One region of the Arthrobacter sp. 05L44 genome, then DNA from elsewhere that is predicted to be linked to it. Evidence: riboswitches for the same ligand, from Rfam matches in the RefSeq annotation. Region 1 holds a riboswitch; the other holds the start of a gene.
The links. Region 1 has a riboswitch for S-adenosylmethionine ahead of metX (homoserine O-acetyltransferase MetX). Riboswitches for the same ligand answer to the same signal wherever they lie in the genome.

Region 1 (3,245 bases):
TTAGGGTGTCCTAACCCAGGTGGGATGTCCTTTTCCGAGCCCTGCGCACGCCGTCGTTCTTCATTTTCGTCACAAACCTATCCTGCCGCCGGGACCGCTTCCTAGACTGAATCCAGGTCATGAGCGCCAGCATCAAGCCCCGGCTTGCTGGCCGGCAACCCTCCAAACGCGGCGGGGTGCCCCGGGTGAAGACCTGGCCCACCGGCGCCCGCCGGCGGGCAAGCGCGGCTGCCAGCGCCGTCCCGGCCCCGAGGCCGGAGTCGGGCTGCGCCCGTAACAAGGAGCACTCCGATGTCCAACGCCTGGTCCTTTGAAACCCGCCAGATCCACGCCGGCCAGGAGCCGGACGCTGCCACCGGCGCCCGGTCACTGCCTATCTACCAGACGACGTCGTTCGTCTTCCCCAGCGCCGAAAGCGCCGCCAACCGCTTCGCGCTCGCCGAACTCGCGCCCATCTACACCCGGATCGGGAACCCCACCCAGGACGCCGTCGAACAGCGGGTGGCCAGCCTGGAAGGCGGCCTTGGGGCGCTCCTGCTCAGTTCCGGCCAGGCCGCCGAGACCTTCGCGATCCTCAACATCGCCGAGGCAGGCGACCACGTGGTGGCCAGTCCCAGCCTGTACGGCGGAACTTACAACCTGCTGGCCCACTCGCTGAAGAAGTTCGGCATCGAAGTAACCTTCGTCGAGGACCCCGACAATCTGGACCAGTGGCGGGACGCCGTGCGGCCGAATACCAAACTGTTCTTCGGCGAGGTGGTCTCCAACCCCCGCCAGGACGTGCTGGACATCGAGGGTATCGCGGACGTGGCCCACCAGGCCGGCGTCCCGCTGATCGTGGACAACACGCTTTCCACGCCGTACCTGATCCGTCCGATCGAATGGGGTGCCGACATTGTGGTCCACTCGGCCACCAAGTACCTCGGCGGTCACGGTGCGGCGATCGCTGGCGTGATCGTCGACTCCGGCAACTTCGACTTCGGCAAGGACCCGGACCGCTATCCGGGCTTCAACACCCCGGATCCCACTTACAACGGCCTCGTCTACGCCCGGGACCTGGGGGCGGACGGGGCACTGGGCGCGAACCTGTCCTATATCCTCAAGGCCCGCGTCCAGCTGCTGCGCGATCTCGGCTCCGCCGTCTCGCCGTTCAACGCCTTCCTGATCGCCCAGGGCATCGAAACCCTGAGCCTGCGCGTGGAGCGGCATGTCGCCAACGCCACCCGCGTGGCCGAATGGCTGGAGGCCAGGGACGACGTCGAATCCGTCGCCTACGCCGGGCTGCCGTCCAGCCCCTGGTTCGAGCGCGGCCGCAAGTACGGGCCGAAGGGAACCGGCGCCGTCGTCGCCTTCAACCTCGCCGGGGGAGCGGAGGCCGGCAAGCGGTTCGTCGATGCCCTGGAACTGCACTCCCACGTGGCGAACATCGGTGACGTGCGTTCCCTGGTCATCCACCCGGCGTCGACCACCCACAGCCAGCTCTCGCCGGAGCAGCAGGCGGTGGCCGGCGTCAATCCCGGGCTGGTCCGGCTCTCGGTGGGCCTCGAGCACATCGACGACATCCTCGCCGACCTCGACGCCGGTTTCCGGGCCGCGAAGGACGCCTGAGGGGCGGCGGCGCCGGGGTCTGGCTGTCACACAGCCGTCACAATCTTCGCGCTGGCGCCGCCGGCTTTCGTAGAATCAAGGCAGGTCATGAGTGCCAGTGACAGCCCCGGCTTGCTGGCCGGCAACCCTCCTTCTGCGGCGGGGTGCCCCGGGTGAAGACCTGGCCTGCCGGTCAGCTGACGGCGGGCAAGCGCGAAGTTAGGTCCTCACATGACGATTGCCGTCACCCGCACGAGTGTACCCGAAAACCAATCCTCCGCCAGCGCTGTACCGGCCGGCGCTGACCCGGATGGCACTGTCCCGGATGGCACTGTGCAGCTCGTGCAGGTGGGGTCGCTGGTCCTTGAATCCGGGGCCACCCTTCCCGACGTCACCCTCGCCTACGAATCGTGGGGGACGCTCAATGCGGACGCATCCAATGCGGTGCTGATCCAGCACGCCCTCACCGGCGACACCCATGTCACCCGCGGCGCCGGGGCCGAACCGGGGTGGTGGGAGCAGCTGGCCGGCCCCGGGGCGCCGGTGGACACGGACAAGTACTTCGTCGTCTCCATCAACATCCTCGGCGGCTGCTACGGCTCCACCGGGCCCTCCACCGCCGCGCCGGACGGGCGGCCCTGGGGCTCGCGGTTTCCGCTGGTCACCCTCCGGGACAGCACAGCGGCCGAGGCCCGGCTCGCCGACGCTCTCGGGATCGACAGCTGGTACGCCGTGCTGGGCGGTTCGCTCGGCGGTGCCAGGGCACTCGAATGGGCGGTCAGCTACCCGGAACGGGTGCGTCGGTGCGCCGTGATTTCCGTCGGTGCCAGCAGCACCGCCGAGCAGATCGCTTTCGCTCAGGCCCAGACCCTGGCCATCCGGCAGGACCCCAACTTCAAGGGCGGGGACTACTACGGCGGTCCGGAGCCCGACGCCGGCCTGGCGCTGGCCCGGCGGATCGCGCACATCACCTACCGCTCCGCGGCCGAGCTCGACGGGCGCTTCGGGCGGAACGCCCAGGCCGCCGAGGCCCCGCTCGGCGCAGGGTCGCTGGCTGGCCGCGGCCGCTACCAGGTTGAGAGCTACCTGGACCACCAGGGCAACAAGCTGGTGCGCCGCTTCGACGCCAACAGCTATATCGCCATCACGGAGGCGCTGATGAGCCACGACGTCACCCGCGGCCGGGGAAGCCTGGAGCAGGCCGTTTCCCGCGCCACGGCAGCCTTCTTCGTGGCCGCCGTGGACTCGGACCGGCTGTACTTCCCGGCCCAGTCCCGGGAACTCGCCGAGGCCCTGCCGGGGGACGTGCCGCTGCATGTCATCGAGGCCCCGATCGGCCACGACGGCTTCCTGACCGAGATCGGCCAGCTCGGGGACCGGCTCCGGAGCGACTTCTTCGCGTAGCCCACCCTTCAGCGTGTGCATTTTTGCAGACGCCCTCTGCGCGATTAGTTGTTGAGCCTGCCGCGTTCCGGGACCATACTCGTGGAGAATGACGCCGTGTGTCCCAACTCACACACGCGTTGTCAACTTAATGGTCCACAGGGTGTCGAAGATGACGCCGAAGGAGTTCGCATGAGTACGGAAAACGCCGCCGCACGGCGCGCAGAGGAACCGGACGTCAAGACGTCCGGGCTAAAGAAGGTCGTCACCGCCTC
Region 2 (3,245 bases), on a different contig from region 1:
CCAGCACGCCGCCGATCGGCCGCGCGACGAAGCCGACGGCGTAGGTGGCGAAGGCTGCGATGGTGCCCACGAGCGGGGCGGCCGGGGCGAAGAACAGCGGGCCGAAGACGGTCGCTGCGGCCAGGCCGTACAGGACGAAGTCGTACCCCTCGATGGTGGTGCCGATGAAGCTGGCAACGGCCACCTTCCCGGTCATTTTCTGCGGGCGGGTTTCAGTACTCATATGCGGTCTCCTGGCGTATGCCGGGAAAGCGCTGCTTCCGGGATTCAAGCCGCGTGGGCCGCAAATCCGAGCGGAAGACGGCGCCTTCTCCATCGGTCCTGGCGGTAGCACCGTCCTCAATGAGGGGGTTGCTGCGGCGTCACAGAGCCAGATCTCTCAGCCGCTCGGGATGGTTACGAGTCCATCTCACACGGCAGGCGGCGAATACGGAAAAAGTCGGTCACATTTTGTAACCGACTCCCGTTGCGCCGTGCGGCAGGTGCTGGGTGCGCCGCTAGAGGCCTATCCGCCACCCCAGCCGGGCGGGGCACTCGTTGACCACGACGTCCAGTCCGGCGGCCGTGGCGCGTGAAACCGCGGCGTCATCGAAGACGCCCAGCTGCAGCCAGACGGCCTTGGCGCCGATGGCGATGGCCTCATCAATGACGGCGCCCACCTTCCCGGAGTTGACGAAGCAGTCCACGACGTCGATCGGGTGTTTCGCGGCGGGGATCTCCGCCAGGGACCGGTACCCAGTTTCCCCGTGGACGTCGTCGCCCGGGAGGTTGACGGGGATGATGTCCATGCCCATACGGTCGCGGACGTACAAGGAGACCTCAAAGGCCGACCGCCATTCATTGGTGGTCAGGCCCACCACCGCCCACGTGCCCTTGGTTCGCATAAGGCGCTCAATGACTGCCGGATCGTTAACGTGGACCATGCATTAACCCTACTCCTGCGCCCGGCGCGCACGATTGTCGAATAAATGACTGATTTTGATACCACATCAGGAGCGCCAGTGAATATTACAGCAACGTGTGGCTGGATTTTGCAGAATCGTGCATCTCGGTTCTAGTAGGTAGTGACCATCCCGAGCGGCTGAGGGACCTGGACCTATGAAGCCGCAGCAACCCCCGCCACGGCGAGGGTGCTACTGCCAGGACCGATGGAGTGCTGCACATGACCCCTGAAACCACGTCCACCCTGCCCGCTCCCGTCCGGGTCCCGGGCGCGGGCGCGGCGGCCACGCCCGAGCCGGATTCTGTGGCGTTCTGGGAAACCCAGGCGCTCCGTCTCGACTGGGCTCAGCCGGCCGCCGGCGAAACCAAACCCTGGCACACCGCCTACCGCCGGGTCCCGGCCGATCCCGCGGCCGGCCACGGCCCGGAGATCAGCTGGTTCGACGGCGGCAAGCTCAACGTCGCCTACAACTGCGTCGACCGCCATGTAGCGGCGGGACGCGGGGACAAGGTGGCCCTGTTCTTTGAGGGCGAGCCCGGCGACCGCCGCACTGTCACGTACGCCGAGTTGCAGCGCGAGGTGGCCAAGGCTGCCAATGCCCTGCTGGACCTCGGCATCGCCAAGGGCGACCGGGTGGTCATCTACCTGCCCGTGATCCCCGAGACCGTGATCATCACCCTGGCAGTGGCCCGCATCGGTGCCATCCATTCCCTGGTCTTCGGCGGGTTCTCCGCGGAGGCCCTGAGGTTCCGGGTGGAGGACACCGGCGCCAAGCTGCTGGTCACCACCGACGGCCAGTTCCGGCGGGGAGCTGCCGTCCCGGTTAAGGCCAACGCGGACGCCGCCGTCGCCGGCACGAACGCGATCGAACACGTCCTGGTGGTCAACCGGACCACCCCGGCCGGTGAGCTGGACACGGTCCCGATGACCGCGGGCCGCGACGTCTGGTGGCACGACGCCGTCGGCGCCGCGTCGGATGCCCACACCGCCGAGGCCTTCGACGCCGAGACGCCGCTGTTCATCATGTACACCTCGGGGACCACCGGGAAGCCGAAGGGCCTGGTCCACACCTCCGGGGGCTACCTCACCCAGGCGTCCTGGAGTTTCGAGCACCTCTTCAGCAACCCGGACCCTGCCCTCCGCGACCGGGATGTCCACTGGTGCACGGCGGACCTGGCCTGGGTTACGGCGCATACCTACGAGCTCTACGGCCCGCTCTCCAACGGCGCCACGCAGGTGATCTTCGAGGGCACCCCCAACACCCCGCACCCGGGCCGGCACTTTGAAATCATCGAACGCTACGGGGTGACGCAGTACTACACCGCGCCCACCCTGGTCCGGTCCCTGATGGGCTGGTTCCCCGAGGGTGTCCCGGACACGTACGACCTCTCCTCGATCCGCCTCCTCGGCACGGTGGGCGAGGCGATAAACCCCGAGGCTTGGCGCTGGTTCCGGGCCAACATCGGCGCCGGAACCGCCCCCGTGGTGGACACCTGGTGGCAGTCCGAGACCGGCGCCACCATCCTCTCGCCCGCCCCGACCGACTCCTCGTTCAAACCCGGCTGCGCGGCCCGCCCGCTGCCCGGCGTGAGCACCCGGATCGTCGACGACGCCGGCGCCACGGTTCCGCCGGGCGTGCAGGGCTTTATTGTGGTGGACTCCCCCGGCCCGGCGATCGCCCGGACCGTGTGGGGCAATCCGGCCCGCTACTACGACTCGTACTGGCGCCAGTACGCGCAGCAGGGCTGGTTCCTCGCCGGAGACGGTGCCAAGTACGACGACGACGGCGACATCTGGATCCTCGGGCGGGTGGACGACACCCTGAACGTTTCCGGCCATCTGCTCTCCACCATCGAAATCGAATCGGCCCTCGTGTCCCACCCGGACGTGGTGGAAGCCGGCGTCTGCCCGGTCGCCGACGCCAAAACCGGGCACGCCATCGTCGCATACGTGGTCCTCCGCGAGTCGGCAGCGATCCCCTCCCGCCGCTTAGCGTTCACGGAGGGAATCACCGCCGATTTGAAGGCGCATGTGGCGAAGGCGATCGGGCCGATCGCAAAGCCGCGAGACGTCGTCGTTGTGCCCGATGTCCCCAAGACCCGCAGCGGCAAGATCATGCGCCGGCTGCTGACGCAGCTCTTCGAGGGCACCGAGCTCGGCGACACCACGTCGCTGCAGAACGAACCGTCGATCGCCGGCATCCAGGCCGCCCTCCGTGACCGCAACAGCATCCCCGCCACACCCCAGAAGTTAGGAACCTCATGACTGACATCAGCAGCGTCGCCCGTCTCTCCGAACCGCT

Region 2: another riboswitch for S-adenosylmethionine. It lies ahead of acs (acetate--CoA ligase); the one in region 1 lies ahead of metX (homoserine O-acetyltransferase MetX).

Annotation. Positions count from the first base shown of each region.
Region 1 covers NZ_JBFTNS010000008.1:23,184-26,428, forward strand. The annotation lists SAM riboswitch class IV at 116-231, shown strand; gene AC1DHY_RS13795 (bifunctional o-acetylhomoserine/o-acetylserine sulfhydrylase) at 292-1,608, shown strand; SAM riboswitch class IV at 1,692-1,807, shown strand; gene metX (homoserine O-acetyltransferase MetX) at 1,819-2,991, shown strand; gene AC1DHY_RS13805 (MFS transporter) at 3,163-3,245, shown strand, end outside.
Region 2 covers NZ_JBFTNS010000003.1:258,407-261,651, reverse strand. The annotation lists gene AC1DHY_RS10000 (MFS transporter) at 1-223, opposite strand, end outside; SAM riboswitch class I at 310-399, opposite strand; gene AC1DHY_RS09995 (CoA-binding protein) at 498-923, opposite strand; SAM riboswitch class I at 1,066-1,155, shown strand; gene acs (acetate--CoA ligase) at 1,163-3,208, shown strand; gene sfnG (dimethylsulfone monooxygenase SfnG) at 3,205-3,245, shown strand, end outside.